Regions from separate parts of the Neobacillus solisequens genome, predicted to be linked through region 2. Evidence: predicted binding sites of a transcription regulator. Region 2 holds the regulator's gene; the other holds the start of a gene.

Region 1 (7,951 bases), on a different contig from region 2:
CCATTCTCCGCCTTCGTGACAAGTACTCGATTCGAAATGTTTCACCCATATCCGTGATTGAAAACATTAAACATCCCGTATTATTTATCCACAGCCGTAAAGATGACTTTATTTTGCCTACTATGACCCATGAGCTCTTTGAGCAAAAAAGAGGGCCAAAAATGCTCTATATCGCGGAAAACGGGCGGCATGCCCAATCCTTCAATGAAAACCGTGCCGATTACGAACGGATCGTGGATGAATTTTTACAGACATATATTGATGTGTCTTTGCCTGGTAAGATCTCTTCCACATAGGATGAGAATAGCCGATATGGTGTCTTCTCCCATATCGGCTATTTTATTGTTTGTTTAGGAGGTTGGATGAAATAATAAAGCCTCTTCCTTATTTAATAAATATGGTCTAAAATAGCCTACTGTATCTGACAAAGGGAGAACCTCCGGATGCAGTTGAATATGTAGTTCCTGTTGGATATAATTTCTTCTCTTTATAAACCTATTCCATAATTGCGGATAGTTAGCTTCTATTTCCTTTCGTAATGAATCATCAGCCAGAGCGATTCCAGTCTCTGCACTGGCTCCCCCATAATTTGGAACAGAAGGAATAATATCAATTTGAAATAACATTCCACTTTTTAAAATCGTGCTGGATTGAGAATAAATGGGAGAAGATAACCATTCCTCATCTGATACAAAATGTCCCGGATTTAAATGCCAATTATATTTTTCTTTCGGCAAGACTTGCTCGATTACATTATATAATTGTCCACCTGTCATTCCAATTTTCATATTTTCCAACCATGCCACCACAGCCGAATAGTATGGAATCGCCAATATTTCCAAATAATCTCGAACATCATTCGGAAGTTCATCGGTTTTTGATACGACATACCCCGCCCTGCTTGCTAATCCACCTTTATAACCGGTTGTGATGGAAAATTTATCACCAAGAGTTACTGCTTTTTTTCTTGGGTAAATGACAGCATTCGTAAAGCGGTCACCGGTAGCACAGATTGTCGTGACATTATGCGGTTGTCCAAATTTAGAGAGGAATGATGCCAATTCTGTTTCGGTTTTACCGATTTCAAGATGGTTTAATGCCTCTAATACACAATCTGATGCTAAACTGGAACCAAACTCATAATAGTTAATCTCATCCGCATTATTAATGGTTCTAATTCCGCTGTTTTCACCTATAAAAATTTCACTGCTATTCGTTACTCTAGCGGAATTCTCCCGTGCCAACTTTTGTAATGTATCAACAATGAAATATGGAACATCAAACAATGGTTGATCTTCCTCGTATTTACTTGTGAATACCTTCCATCCAACAACACCTATACATTTCCCATTAAACTGAATAGCATCTCCAATGATGTCTTTGAAACTCTTTTGATTTTCCATCGGCTGATTAGGCAAGGAAAAGTGAGGTACATGAACAACATTTGATTGTAAACGAGAATGTTTGGCTAACTTTAGATTTTCATTACCAAGAAATAGGGTTGACTTCCCACTAGAATCAAGAGCTAATAGAGCTTCTTCAAATCGTGGAACAAAGCCCGTTACATACTCAAAATTGGAGCCGTGTTCTCGATCAGCATATATGAAAACGAGATCAATTCCATTTTTATTCATAGCGTTTAGGAGTTTTTCTTTTCTTTCACGAAATGTTTCATCCGATAAACATACAGGATGATCATTAAAATTTATTTCTGGGTATTTCACTTTGGATAATGAAAATTTTTCTATGCTATATTTCTCTTTTAAATGATTCATCTGCTCATTTCCTCCAACTTAAATAGAAAGGCCCATAAAAAACAGGGATACCCACAATATAGGGTATCCTTTACAAACATGACTTTATTCTATTGTTCATTAACCGTTCAGTATTTTAGTCTGTTTTTTATTTTATGATCAAGCTCATATGCCCATTCAGGATTTGCTGCGGGCTTTTTAACTGAAAGCCATGCATGGAATCGGAGTAGTCGATTTTCATATTTTCATCAAAAAATACCATTTTTGATTTTTCCATATAGATAGGGCCATTATTTGTTTCAATAGCCGTGTCGTCTTCATCTAATTCGGAAATAAACCATAAAGCGAAAACACCATCTACCGCGCATCCGCAGCCTTCGATATCATATTTTAACTTCAAATATCCATCACGGCCAACTGTTTTCTCCTTGATTTTTGCTGTTGCTGCCTCTGTTATGATGATTTCCAATGTTTAAAGCCCCTTTCAGTTTGCATATGATGATTGTATCACAAGATTTTTGTGACGATTTCGATTTTGCTCTCATCATTAATATTTGCATTTTCTTCCATTTGAAGTTAATCTCAAGTTATTACGAACAATTTATTTAAAAGGGGTGTCGAGGATGTCAAAAGTTCAGATTAAAGTAAATGATAATGGATCACTGCGCATTACAGGCGAGGTAGAATTGTTAGATGGCGAGGGTAATGTGTATACTACAAAGCCATCCTTCTCATTGTGCCGCTGTGGTTTGAGCAACAATAAGCCATTTTGTGACGGCTCACATAAGGGGAAATTTGAGTCACAGGTCCGTGTTCCAAAAGAAGATTAAGTAAAAGGAAAATTAAAGATAGTGGCATGTTTTTATTATGAAAATAGTGGCTAGTCTTTAATGTCGGACATTGTTTAGAAATTAGTACATCACTGATATAAGTGGTGTACTTTTATTTTTTTTGCAGTTACGCAAACACGACGAAACCATTCACCGATGGATACTTTTAGGTACGTTTACCTAGCTGTATAGAAATTAGTAGATAACATTATTGTGGAAGATTAGGTGAATAAACCCTGAAATTTATTACCAACTATTAGTACTTAGTGATAAAATAATAATTGATTCTTATAAAAATTAGTGCAGGGAGGATGTAATGTTGTTGGAAACTCAAAAAATCAAGGAAATTATTAGGCATCGCTATCCATTTCTATTAGTGGACAGAATTGTGGAATTAGAGGAAGGAAAAAGAGCAGTAGGTATAAAAAATGTAACAGCAAATGAGGATTTTTTTAACGGACATTTCCCTAATTACCCTGTTATGCCAGGTGTTTTAATTGTGGAGGCATTAGCTCAAGTAAGTGCAGTCGTAATGTTAACGAAGGAAGGAAACCAAGGACGGTTAGGTCTTTTAGCAGGAATAGATAAATGCCGTTTTAAAAAACAAGTAAGACCAGGTGATCAACTACAACTCGAAGTTGAAATTACTCGATTAAAAGGACATATTGGGAAAGGGAAAGGGATTGCTTCCGTTGATGGAGAATTAGTTTGCGAGACAGAATTGATATTTGCATTTGGTGATTAACTTTTTTAATCATTACGATCTAATAATCGTTACTTTACTTCATAAAGAGTAAAGCATATTTTTATATTAAAATTAGTACCAGTTACTAACACTAACTTATAATTGAACATGGGGTGAAACGTATGTTAGGAACAAGAATAACGGCTATCGGGACATATGTACCAGAAACAAAATTAACAAATTTTGAACTTGAACGAATGGTTGAAACAAATAATGAATGGATTCTTCAAAGAACAGGTATACATGAACGTAGAATTAGTCGTCCTGATGAATTTACTAGTGATTTATGCGTAGCTGCCGTAAAGGATTTAATGAAAAGATATAATAAAAAAGTCGAAGATGTAGATATGATCATCGTAGCAACAAGCACTCCAGACTTTCCATTTCCATCTGTTTCAAGTATCATACAAAATCGTTTAAATATTGCTCAAACGGGTGCCATCGATTTAAGTGCGGCTTGTGCAGGATTTGTTTATGCAATGCATACAGCTCATAGCTTTATTGCTTCTGGACTCCACAAAAAGGTACTTGTTATTGGCGCAGATACCATCTCCAAAATTACGGATTATACTGATAGAAGTACATGTATTTTATTTGGTGATGGGGCTGGCGCAGTATTGATTGAAAGCGACGAACAATCCAACAGTTTTATCGGATTCCATTTGGGAAGTGACGGAAGTGGCGCACAACATGTGTATCGTCCTGGACTATCCAAGAAGGTTAATGGAATTGAGTTGGTTGATACTCAATATCTTGTTCAAAACGGCAGGGAAGTGTTTCGTTGGGTTGTAAGAAATGTTCCTGATAGCGTAAAACAAATTCTAGAAAAAACTCAAACGAATTTAGAGCAAATTGATTGGTTTATCCCTCACAGTGCTAACTTACGGCTAATCGAACCGATTAGTGAAAAAGTAGGATTTCCAATGAAAAAAACTCTTTATAGCTTGGTGAACTTTGGCAATACTTCTGCTGCAACAATTCCTTTAGCACTTGACCTTGGAATCCGTGAGGGAAAAGTTAAAAACGGAGACCATGTTCTTTTGTATGGTTTTGGTTCAGGTTTAGTTCATGCTGGACAATTGCTACATCTAAATTTAGATGAACAAATTAATGCACCAAAACCATTGTAGAGTAAAACATTGTGAAATATTCCACTTAAAATAAACTCGGGATCTCCTCAAGCTCCTTGTAATATCATAGGCTGTTGTGGTGGTAATGGAGGCATTTATTGTACAAAAAAGGATAGATGAATAAAGGTATTTTAGTCCTGTTCATCTATCCTCTCTTTATTCATCAGTGAGCCGTATGTCAGCAATGGTGTCAATGGGAATTCGATGGGTTTCTTGAAACCGGTCCACTACATGCAGCTTATGGGAGATTTCATCCCAGTAATGAATTTTGCCAATGACGATTTCATAGTTTCGCTGTCTGTAATGGGTAATGGTCACGTACTGATCAAATTCGATGGCCTCTGCGAGTATTTCATTCATCAGCTCAAACTGCTGTTCATCCATTTCAATCTTTTCCTCGTACTGATCCTCTTTCACCCAATCTCTGAGTAATTTCACATGCTCAGGAAGCATCATTGATGTCCATTTGATTCTTCCGCGGTCGCGAATCATCGTTTTTTCCTTCTTTCCGTATTGTCTTTCTTTTTACATTTTATGCCCTCCAACCAAAGTAGCCCGGTGTTTGGCGGTTCCTCCGGAGGTGTAAGAAACTGCCCGCAGCAGGGATCCCGAGCCAAAGCGTCTGCGGACAGAATCAACGACATAGCCCAACTCGCGCCGTTTATGGGCTCCCCTATCAAAAAGATTAAGCTGAAGCTCGCAATCATCCACAATATTGGCAAGAGAAATGGAAATTTGCCTGACCGTCTTGCCATTATAGTGCTCGTAAAATAATTCAAGGCATACACGATAGAGATCCATCGTTACATTGGTCGGCTGCAGAATGGTTCTTGAACGGTGAAAACCGCCTCCGAATTCATCCTGACTGTAGCCGACTCCCAGACTGATGGTTCTTCCTGCTTTTCGCCTTGTCCTCGCTCTCCGGGCAACCTCTTCACACATTTCTAAAATGACATGCCTGATCTCCTCTTCATCCTTATAATCCCTTAGGAGAATTTGACTTTTTCCAAAGCTGATCTGCCCTTCAATGATTGGTGCCCCCAAATCAGAAAGGTCCACTCCCCAGGCATGATAATAAAGCTGATTGCCCATAACACCGAACTTTTTTTCCAGCTGTTCTAAATCATAGCGGGCCAGTTGGCCAACCGTGAAAATGCCCATACCGTTTAACGTTTTTTCAACACGACGGCCGATTCCCCACATTTCTCTAAGCGGAGATACCTTCCACAGCTTGGTCTGGACATCTTCATAGGTCCACTCCGCTACTCCATGACGTTTTGCCTCAAGATCGAGGCAAAGCTTTGCTAGCAACATATTGGGCCCAATGCCAACCGCACAAGGCAACTGAAATTCCCGTTCAATATCCTTTTTGATTTTTTCAGCAATTGTCTCGGCGTCTCCCCACAAATGCAGGGCCCCATCCACCTTAATAAAGCTTTCATCAACACTGTACGTGTGTATGGCTTCTTTTGGCACATAACGGTTGAACACACGAGAGATCTCGGTGGAGATACGCAAATACGTTCGCATTTTCGGTTCGGCCAAGATAATTCGCGGGTCTTTGGGAATCTCAAACAGCCGTGATCCTGTTTTGATGCCGAATTCCTTTTTCAGCTTAGGTGAAGCTGCAAGTACGATACTCCCCTCCCTGTCTTTATCCCCGACTACCGCCAAATAGCAATTCAACGGATCAAGTCCCTCCATAACTGCCGAACAGCTGGCGTAAAAGCTCTTCATGTCTACACATAAAATTTTATTTTGCGGTAAGGTGCTGTAATCAACCATGAAATTCCCCCACAACCCCAAAAATACGAACATTAGTTCTTTATATTATATTTATTATCTTAAGCGAATATACGTTCCTATTCAATGGAAATTTTTTGTCGCTTACCGTAATCCTTTTTCTTGGAAATTTTTTATTTGAACAAAATATGACATCCAAGGAATATACCGGTAAAAACTCATGTATTTAATCACTTTGATGCATGAATATACAACAAAAGCTTATAAAAACAACAAAAAAACATAATGATTTTTACATTTGATATGTAATAACCTTAACAAAATAAGTGAGCTTCTTTCCTTACAATAAAAGTATGGCAAGCCATATTTCACATGAGGAGGAAATTAGATGAGTAGTAATGCAGAAAAGGTTCCCGCAAGTGAAGTTCATGCATCAGAGAATACGACAGGAAAGGTAAAAAAAATTGGGCTGCTTCCTTTAGTTGCCCTGGTAATTAGTTCGTCCATCGGAGGCGGAATTTTTGGGATGCCAACAGATTTAGCAGCCGGAGCAGCACCGGGTCCAGCTTTAATTGCATGGACAATTGTTGGCTTTGGGATCCTGATGCTCTCTCTTAGTTTTAATAATTTAATAAAAAAACGACCTGACTTGGACGGCATTTTTAGTTATGCCGAGGAAGGGTTTGGCAAATTCAGCGGCTTTATTAGCGGCTGGGGATACTGGCTCTCAGCATGGCTTGGAAACGTAGCATTTGCCACTATGATCATGAGTGCATTTGCTTACTTCTTTCCAGTCTTTAAAGATGGACAGAATATACCATCGATTATTTTCGCGAGCATTTTAATGTGGGGGTTAACATTCATTGTTAACAGAGGAGTTGAAAGCGCTACCCTGCTTAATACGATTATTACTATATGTAAACTCATTCCACTTTTTGTTTTTATCGTTATCGGAATCTTTGCCTTTAAATTGGATATTTTCACGGCTAATTTCTGGGGGAAACTTTCCACAAATATTGATTCAGGTTCTGTCTTTAATCAGGTAAAAAGCTGCATGATGGTGATGATGTGGGTATTCGTTGGGATTGAAGGAGCTTCCATGCTTTCATCAAGGGCAGAAAAAAAATCAGATGCAGGCAAGGCAACAATCTTAGGTTTATTAGGACTATTACTTATCTATGTCCTAGCTTCCATCATTCCCTACGGAATCATGAGTCAACAAGAAATAGCTTCAGTGAAACAGCCTTCCATTGCTTATATTTTTAAAGATGTTGTCGGACCATGGGGAGCTGCCTTTATTAATATCGGTTTAATCATTTCGTTGATTGGATGCTGGTTATCCTGGACCATGCTTCCAGGAGAAACCACCTTATTGATGTCCAGGAAAGGCTTATTGCCTAAAGCTTTTGGCCGAACTAATACAGCCAATGCTCCAACATTTTCATTAATTGTCACTGCCGCACTTATTCAATTGTTTGTCTTTACATTTTTATTTACAGATAAAGCCTATAATTTTGCTTATTCATTATGTACTGCCGCAATTTTAATTTGCTATGTATTTGTCGCTTTATACCAAGTGAAATTATCCTATCAAAACCGCCAGCAAAAAGGTGAAGTTTTGCAATTAATAATCGGTATTTGTGCGCTCGCCTTCCAGATTTGGGGAATATGGGCTGCCGGTCTCTCTTATACATTGTTATGTTTTACAGCTTATATCCCTGGAATTTTCTTCTTTATGAAAGCCCGGAA
Region 2 (7,951 bases):
TGACCAAGGAGTCAACATGGCGGGAATTAAACAACTATTCTTGGTAAAAGAGCAACATGCTAGTGAAACTGAACAACAAGTTAAAAAGGAAAAACGCGAATTATCTGATGAAGAACTTAGAAAACTACTGAGAAACGAGTTAATGCACTCAAATGGTAGATTTAACCGTTCATCATTACGACAAGGCGATCTTTCACGCTTTTTCCATTAAATAAATTATTATTTGGAGGGTTTATCATGGCGAAGTATACGAAAGCTGATATTCAAAAACTCGCAAAAGAGGAAAATGTTAAATTTATCCGGTTGCAATTCACTGACATTTTAGGAACAATCAAAAACGTTGAAATTCCTATCAGCCAATTAGAAAAAGCATTAGATAACAAAATGATGTTTGATGGCTCTTCTATCGAAGGTTTTGTTCGTATCGAAGAATCAGATATGTACTTATATCCAGACTTAGATACTTGGGTGATTTTCCCTTGGACTGCTGAAAAAGGTAAAGTGGCACGTCTAATCTGTGATATTTACAATCCAGATGGCACACCGTTTGCTGGTGACCCGCGCAATAACTTAAAACGCGTATTAAAAGAAATGGAAAATCTTGGCTTTACTGATTTCAACTTAGGACCTGAGCCAGAATTCTTCTTATTTAAATTAGATGAAAAAGGCGAACCAACATTAGAATTAAACGATAAGGGTGGTTATTTCGACCTTGCCCCAACAGATCTTGGTGAAAACTGCCGTCGTGATATCGTCCTTGAACTTGAAGAAATGGGCTTTGAAATTGAAGCTTCTCACCACGAAGTAGCACCAGGTCAGCACGAAATTGATTTCAAATATGCTAATGCCTTAACAGCTTGTGACCAAATTCAAACCTTTAAGCTTGTTGTAAAAACAATCGCTCGTAAGCATGGCTTGCACGCAACTTTCATGCCAAAACCATTATTCGGAGTAAACGGTTCTGGAATGCACTGCAACCTTTCCTTATTCAAAAATGGCCAAAATGCATTTTTTGAACCAACAGGCGATTTACAATTGAGTGATACGGCTCGTCAATTTATCGCAGGAGTTATCAAACATGCTTCTGGTTTTACAGCAGTAACAAACCCTACAGTAAACTCTTATAAGCGTTTGGTACCAGGCTACGAAGCACCTTGTTATGTTGCATGGTCTGCACAAAACCGTTCACCATTAATTCGTATCCCTGCATCTCGCGGTCTAAGCACTCGTATCGAAGTTCGTAGTGTTGACCCGGCAGCAAACCCTTATCTAGCAATGGCAGTATTATTAAAATCAGGTCTTGATGGAATCAAGAATCAATTAACTCCTCCAGCTCCAGTAGATCGTAACATCTACGTGATGAGCAAAGACGAGAGAATTGAAGAAGGTATCGTAGATCTTCCTGCGACACTAGCTCAAGCTCTTGAATTACTTCAATCAGATGAAGTAATCGTAGCAGGTCTTGGCGAACACATTCTTGAACACTTTTTGGAAGCAAAAGAGATTGAGTGGGATATGTTCCGCACCGTCGTTCATCAATGGGAAAGAGATCAGTACATGAGCATGTACTAATATAGGGGAAGCCTTGGCGCTCTATGCGTCAGGGCTTTTTTATTTGAGTAGAAGTTTGCCTAGGAGGCATAGGTAAATATTGTTTTTTACAATTCATCCCTAAAATCTTTTGAATATTCTTCGTGCATATCAATCAATTCAATTTCCATTCATTTCACATTGACCATTTCTGGAGCTCTATTCCTAAACACCTCTGAATACCACTTTTCTTTCGATATTCGTCCTTCGATTAATGGCTTTTAATATCAAGAAGTTAGTAATATATACCTCTAAAGGATTTTATTTCCGATACATAGAATAAAAAAAGTACCAAAATGAAGGAGCTGATTTCGTTTTGAAAAAGTTTTGTATTTTATTAATTGTTTTAATTACAACTGGTTGTTCTGTTTTGGTAAATGAAAATGAAAATGTAAAGTGGTTTAAAGATGTGGATAAAGCTATTAATTATGGATTAAAAGAAGAAAACGTTCATAAAAAAGATGTTATAGGTAAAGTAAAGGACAACGGTGAATTATTTATTTTTTACAAAAAACAATTAAAGAATGGAATAGGATTAGGAGTTTCGAACATTAGTAAAAGGAACGGGAAATATACTTGGTATAGAGCCAATCCAGACGTCCTAGTAAATGTGTCTAAAATAAGTTGGGAAACAAAAACACTTTCAAATAAGAAGTTTGTCATTTTTACCGGTGTAACTAAAGATAAAAATATAGCAATCGAAACCAAAAAAGGAATGGTAAATCCTAAAATTGACTCCAATAATGGTATATATTATTATGTCGAATCAATAGAAAAATAGACACTACAAATCATTTTTACAATCTGTTTTTATCGATGTATATTTAAATGAAACTAGCTTACAGTATAGTAATTATGAAAATACCGGATTTACCAAAAAACAGGAAGGGGTGCGAAAGAGTCTCCCTAAAATAATTATTCCAAATGCAGCGTATTGGCAGGCAAGAGATTTGGTATTAGAGTTCGAAAAGCGTGGCTATAAAAAGTGAGGGAGTTGCCAAGAAATATATATGGACCTGGTGAACAACCTGCTGAAATAGATCCATATCAATTTGTTATTGAAACGACTTACGAACAAGCAAAACAATTAGTCATTGAATTGCAAAATCGCGGATATGATCGGACCTACGGTGAAAAAAATAGAGTTTTTTAGAATAGCCCCCGAATTTAGGTTAAAGTCCAAAATTTGGAGGTGTATGTTTTGTATAATATGTAAGTGATTATGAACCTATGAAAACAAAAAACCGGCACCTGCCGGTTTAATACACTTTAATGAATCTGCCGATAAACGCCGATTACTTTACCTAATATCGAAACGTTTTTCAAAATTATTGGTTCCATTGTAGAGTTTTCAGGCTGCAAACGAATATAATCCTTTTCCTTGAAAAATCTCTTACAAGTAGCTTCATCTTCCTCTGTCATGGCTACAACAATATCCCCGTTATTGGCTGTTTGCTGTTGTTTTACAATGACATAATCCCCATCAAGTATGCCAGCTTCAATCATACTTTCACCCATAATCTCAAGCATGAAAATATGTTCATCTGCTGGAGCAAGTCTTTCTGGTAAAGGAAAATACTCTTCAACATTCTCGATAGCTGTAATAGGTAGACCGGCAGTTACCTTACCAACAACAGGAACATTTACTACCCTATTTTTAGGAATATGTGCCGCCTCATCCACTTCTAAAATTTCGATCGCCCTAGGCTTTGTAGGGTCCCTTCTAATAAACCCTTTACTTTCTAATCTAGCTAAATGTCCATGGACAGTGGAGCTGGAGGCAAGTCCAACAGCTTCCCCTATTTCCCGTACAGATGGGGGATATCCTTTGCTTTTGACTTCTTCTTTAATAAATTCCAGGATATCCTGCTGCCGCTTTGATATTTTTACCATGATAAATTGCACCTCGCCTGGTTTTTCTTACCTTAATTATAACATGTTCGCTATCGTTATACAAACATAAGTTCGAAAATAACTTGACAACAAACAAATGTTCGTAATATAATCAAGGCAAATAAACGAACATACATTCCGTAAGAGGTGATAATGATGAAAAAATTATGGAGTAAATATTCATTTACTATTATTCTTGTTATTTTAAGTTGTTCTCTTGCATTCATACTTTCTGTGAAAAACCAAACGATCGATCAAGATAAATATGTAAAAGTAACAGTTTCTGAAGGGGACTCCTTATGGAAGATTTCCAAACAATATTCAGGACTTCATTCGCTTTCTAACGAGGAATTTGTTAATTGGGTAAAAAAACATAATGAAAACATCGGTGAGGAAATATACCCTGGAGAGAAGATAATGATCCCAGTAAGTAAAGACGAAACGACCAATCAATTTGCAAGTGTAGCAAATGAATAGAGGGTAATAGAATGAAAGCTATTATTTATTGTCGTGTAAGCACCAATAAAGAAACCCAGGAGACTTCATTAGAACGACAAGAGGAAGAATTAATACAGCTCGCTAATTTCCATCAATTTGAGATCGTCAACATTATTAAAGAAAAGGCAAGTGGTTATGATTTGGAGAGAGATGGAATTCTTCAACTTTTAGAACATATAAAGGATCAAAACATTAATGCGGTATTAATTCAGGATGAAACAAGAATTGGAAGAGGTAATGCCAAAATTGCCATCTTACACTGTATTTTAAAAGAAGGAATTAAGCTTTTTAGTATTTCACATAATGGAGAATTACAACTGTCGGAATCAGATTCTATGGTCCTGAAAATAGTCGGTATGGTTGAGGAATACCAAAGAAAATTACATAATGTGAAAATTAAACGTGGCATGAAACGAGCTGTTGAGCAGGGTTACAAACCACAGAAAAACTTATCAAACCAAGGGATGAATTCTGGACGAGAAAAATTGGAGATGCCTATCGATGAAGTAGTTAGGCTTAGAAAAAATAAGCTCACCTTTGCTGAAATAGCAGCTACCTTAAGAGGTTTCGGGTATCCTGTTTCAAAAGCAACTGTTCATCGTAGATACCAAGAATATATGGAAGAACAAGAAGAAAATCAATAATCTTGTCATTGCCTCTTTTTTCTAGTAAAATCTGTTGTTATCTAAACAGATTTTTTGAAAGGAATGGGCTTTATGCTATCCAAAGAGAAAATTGCCAGAATTAATGTATTAGCCAGAAAAGCAAAAGCGACAGGCTTAACCGAAATCGAGGCAAAAGAGCAATCAAAACTAAGAAGTGAGTATCTTGCTGCATTTCGTTCCAATATGATTGATACTTTGACCAATACTACTATTATCGACCCATTAGGAAACGATGTTACTCCAGAAAAAATAAAGCGTATAAAAAAGAATAAATTACATTAATACACAAAATGCTGTCTTGAACAGATTAATTTTTCATCACAATGGATTATGTTTTAGATGAAAAACAATTTGTTCTTGGGCGGCTTTTTTACATAGATTAGTCACTTCTGTGTCAAAATAAAGAACAAAATGACTTTCCTAGCTTAATTTGTTGTAATGTGTTGAATAATATGTAGATGCACTATAATATTAATGATGTGTGCTTATAAATCCTATTAGATGAAGAAAGGATGTAATTATGTTTAATACTATTGACGATTTATCCGTTACTACGATTCGCACGCTTTCGATTGATGCTATTGAGAAAGCAAACTCCGGACATCCAGGAATGCCAATGGGTGCCGCTCCAATGACATATGCTTTATGGACACGTTTTATGAACCATAATCCTAAAAACCCTCATTGGTTTAATCGTGATCGCTTTGTTCTTTCAGCCGGACATGGCTCTGCCTTGTTATATAGCATGCTACACTTATCTGGATACAACTTATCTATGGATGATTTAAAACAATTCCGTCAGTGGGGTAGCAAAACTCCTGGGCATCCAGAGTATGGTCATACTGAAGGAGTTGAAGCAACTACCGGTCCACTTGGACAAGGTATTGCTATGGCTGTAGGTATGGCAATGGCTGAACGCCACGTAGCATCTGTGTATAATAAAGATCAATATGAACTCGTGAACCATTTTACATATAGTATCTGTGGTGACGGAGATCTTATGGAAGGTGTATCTGCAGAAGCTGCTTCCTTAGCAGGTCACTTGAAATTAGGACGTTTAGTCGTTCTGTACGATTCTAACGATATTTCACTAGATGGGGATTTAAATAAATCTTTCTCTGAAAGTGTGAAAGAACGTTTCCAATCTTATGGTTGGCAGTATCTTCGTGTTGAGGATGGAAACAACCTAGAAGAAATCTCCAAAGCATTAGAAGAAGCTAGAAATGATTTAGATAGACCAACGATGATTGAGGTTAGAACAGTAATCGGTTATGGTTCTCCAAATCGTGCCGGCACTTCTGGAGTACACGGTTCACCTCTAGGTGCCAATGAATTAAAGCTTACGAAAGAAGCCTATAAATGGACCTTTGAAAAGGACTTCCATGTACCAGAAGAAGTTTACTCTAACTTCCAAAAGCTTATCGTTGAAAATGGCGAGAAGAAAGAAAAAGAGTGGAATGACCTTTTTGCTCAGTATAAAAATGACTATCCAGAATTAGCAAAACAATTAGAGCAAGTTTTAAATCATGAACTTCCTGAAGGCTGGGACAAGGATGTACCTGTGTACTCTGAAGGAACGGCGTTAGCATCACGTGCTTCTTCTGGTGAAGTAATCAATGGAATTGCAAAAAATCTTCCAATCTTAATTGGTGGGTCAGCGGACCTTGCAGGATCCAACAAAACGATGATTAAAGGTTCAAAGGATTTCATGCCTGATTCCTATGAAGGCCGGAACGTTTGGTTTGGTGTCCGTGAATTCGCGATGGGTGCTGCTATGAACGGTATAGCACTACATGGTGGAGTTAAAGTGTTTGGTGGAACGTTCTTCGTGTTCTCTGACTACTTGCGCCCAGCTATTCGTCTTGCTTCATTAATGGGCTTACCGGTAACGTATGTCTTCACACACGATAGTATTGCCGTCGGGGAAGATGGACCTACCCATGAACCAATTGAACAGCTTGCTGCTTTAAGAGCAATGCCGAATCTTTCCATTATTCGTCCAGCTGACGGTAATGAAACTGCTGCAGCTTGGAAATTAGCTGTTGAGTCAACTAATCAACCTACTGCACTTGTACTAACTCGTCAAGATTTACCAACCTTAAAAGGTACCGATCAAAATGCTTATGAAGGAGTTTCAAAAGGTGCTTATGTCGTCTCCGCAGCAGAAAAAGAAACTCCTGATGCTCTGCTTCTAGCAACGGGATCAGAAGTAAGCCTAGCGGTTGAAGCGCAAAAAGCTCTTGCTGCTGAGGGAGTTCAAGTTTCTGTAGTCAGCATGCCATCATGGGATCGCTTTGAAAAGCAATCACAGGAATACAAAAACGAGATCTTACCGAAAAACGTGAAGAAACGTTTAGGTATCGAAGTAGGGGCATCTTTCGGCTGGCATAAATATGTTGGTGATGAAGGAGATGTTCTAGCAATCGATACATTCGGAGCATCTGCACCAGGTGAAAAGATTATGGAAGAATACGGCTTTACAGTTACCAACGTAGTTGCAAGAGTAAAAGCCCTTTTACAACAATAATGTAAAGCAAAAGAGAGAGTGGCTCATCACTCTCTCTTTTTGCGTATAATAATATTCTCATCTAATCTCCAGAGTGTGTTTATTGATATTGGATTCCTTGTAATCGACAAAAAAAGAAATAGTTTTTGCCACGGTAAGACAAATGTTTCTATTCTGTTTTTTTATAATAGATAAAAGGGAATCTAGCGAAGGAGAGGTCTGTGTGAGAAAATATCAGCTTTACTTAATAGAAGATGAATTTGCCACCCATTACTTCGGAAGAGAGCGAATATTTTTTCAGCTATTCCAGGAAAGTCAGCTAGCAAGCGGTGACCTCCAATTTATTATAAAAAAACAAATTGCCTATATTACGAAAAGAATTGAGGTCCTAAAAATCCACCAGCTTATTCAAAAACAGCTTGGAAGATTAAAGGGATATAAAGCAGATCATGGTGCATATACACTTGAATTAAGTGGAAAAATAAGTATGGCAAGAGTTCAAGTATATCAGGATTACATTCTAATGGAGGCACATGGAAGCTATGAGGCAGAGACGGCGTTTTTTGAAGTGCTCCGTAAATGTGAGTCTTCCTTTTTGGCAATCGATTTGGAACATGAACGATTTGGCTGGTTAAAGCCAATAAAAGAAAGAAAATTTGTCTAATTGCAACGAAATATTGTCTAAATCTGTTTTATTTAGTAAACTGTTCTATGGTAGACAACATGAAGGAGGAAATTTTTAATGGGTATGTACATTCTAGTTGGTATACTAGCATTAGCAGCTGGTGTAGCACTAGGA

The links. The regulator LexA, encoded in region 2, represses DNA repair genes until DNA is damaged. The targets are predictions, from matches to a motif close to CGAACATATGTTCG.
Region 1: ACI3K6_RS13690 (Y-family DNA polymerase) is a predicted target of LexA. The motif match lies at 6,309-6,322, and genes of this name have one in related genera.

What each region holds. Positions count from the first base shown of each region.
Region 1 covers NZ_JBKFGJ010000012.1:19,107-27,057, forward strand. Annotated here, with positions in the region: gene ACI3K6_RS13655 (alpha/beta hydrolase) at 1-296, shown strand, start outside; gene ACI3K6_RS13660 (M24 family metallopeptidase) at 351-1,775, opposite strand; gene ACI3K6_RS13665 (iron-sulfur cluster biosynthesis family protein) at 1,903-2,223, opposite strand; gene ACI3K6_RS13670 (CDGSH iron-sulfur domain-containing protein) at 2,378-2,584, shown strand; gene fabZ (3-hydroxyacyl-ACP dehydratase FabZ) at 2,904-3,329, shown strand; gene ACI3K6_RS13680 (ketoacyl-ACP synthase III) at 3,452-4,459, shown strand; gene ACI3K6_RS13685 (YolD-like family protein) at 4,616-4,951, opposite strand; gene ACI3K6_RS13690 (Y-family DNA polymerase) at 4,985-6,244, opposite strand; gene arcD (arginine-ornithine antiporter) at 6,591-7,951, shown strand, end outside.
Region 2 covers NZ_JBKFGJ010000018.1:16,377-24,327, forward strand. Annotated here, with positions in the region: gene ACI3K6_RS16720 (MerR family transcriptional regulator) at 1-211, shown strand, start outside; gene glnA (type I glutamate--ammonia ligase) at 238-1,572, shown strand; gene ACI3K6_RS16730 (hypothetical protein) at 1,907-2,371, shown strand; gene ACI3K6_RS16735 (hypothetical protein) at 2,585-2,743, shown strand; gene lexA (transcriptional repressor LexA) at 2,860-3,483, opposite strand; gene yneA (cell division suppressor protein YneA) at 3,640-3,960, shown strand; gene ACI3K6_RS16750 (YneB family resolvase-like protein) at 3,972-4,625, shown strand; gene ACI3K6_RS16755 (DUF896 domain-containing protein) at 4,698-4,928, shown strand; gene tkt (transketolase) at 5,167-7,173, shown strand; gene sirA (sporulation inhibitor of replication protein SirA) at 7,376-7,816, shown strand; gene ACI3K6_RS16770 (YneF family protein) at 7,895-7,951, shown strand, end outside.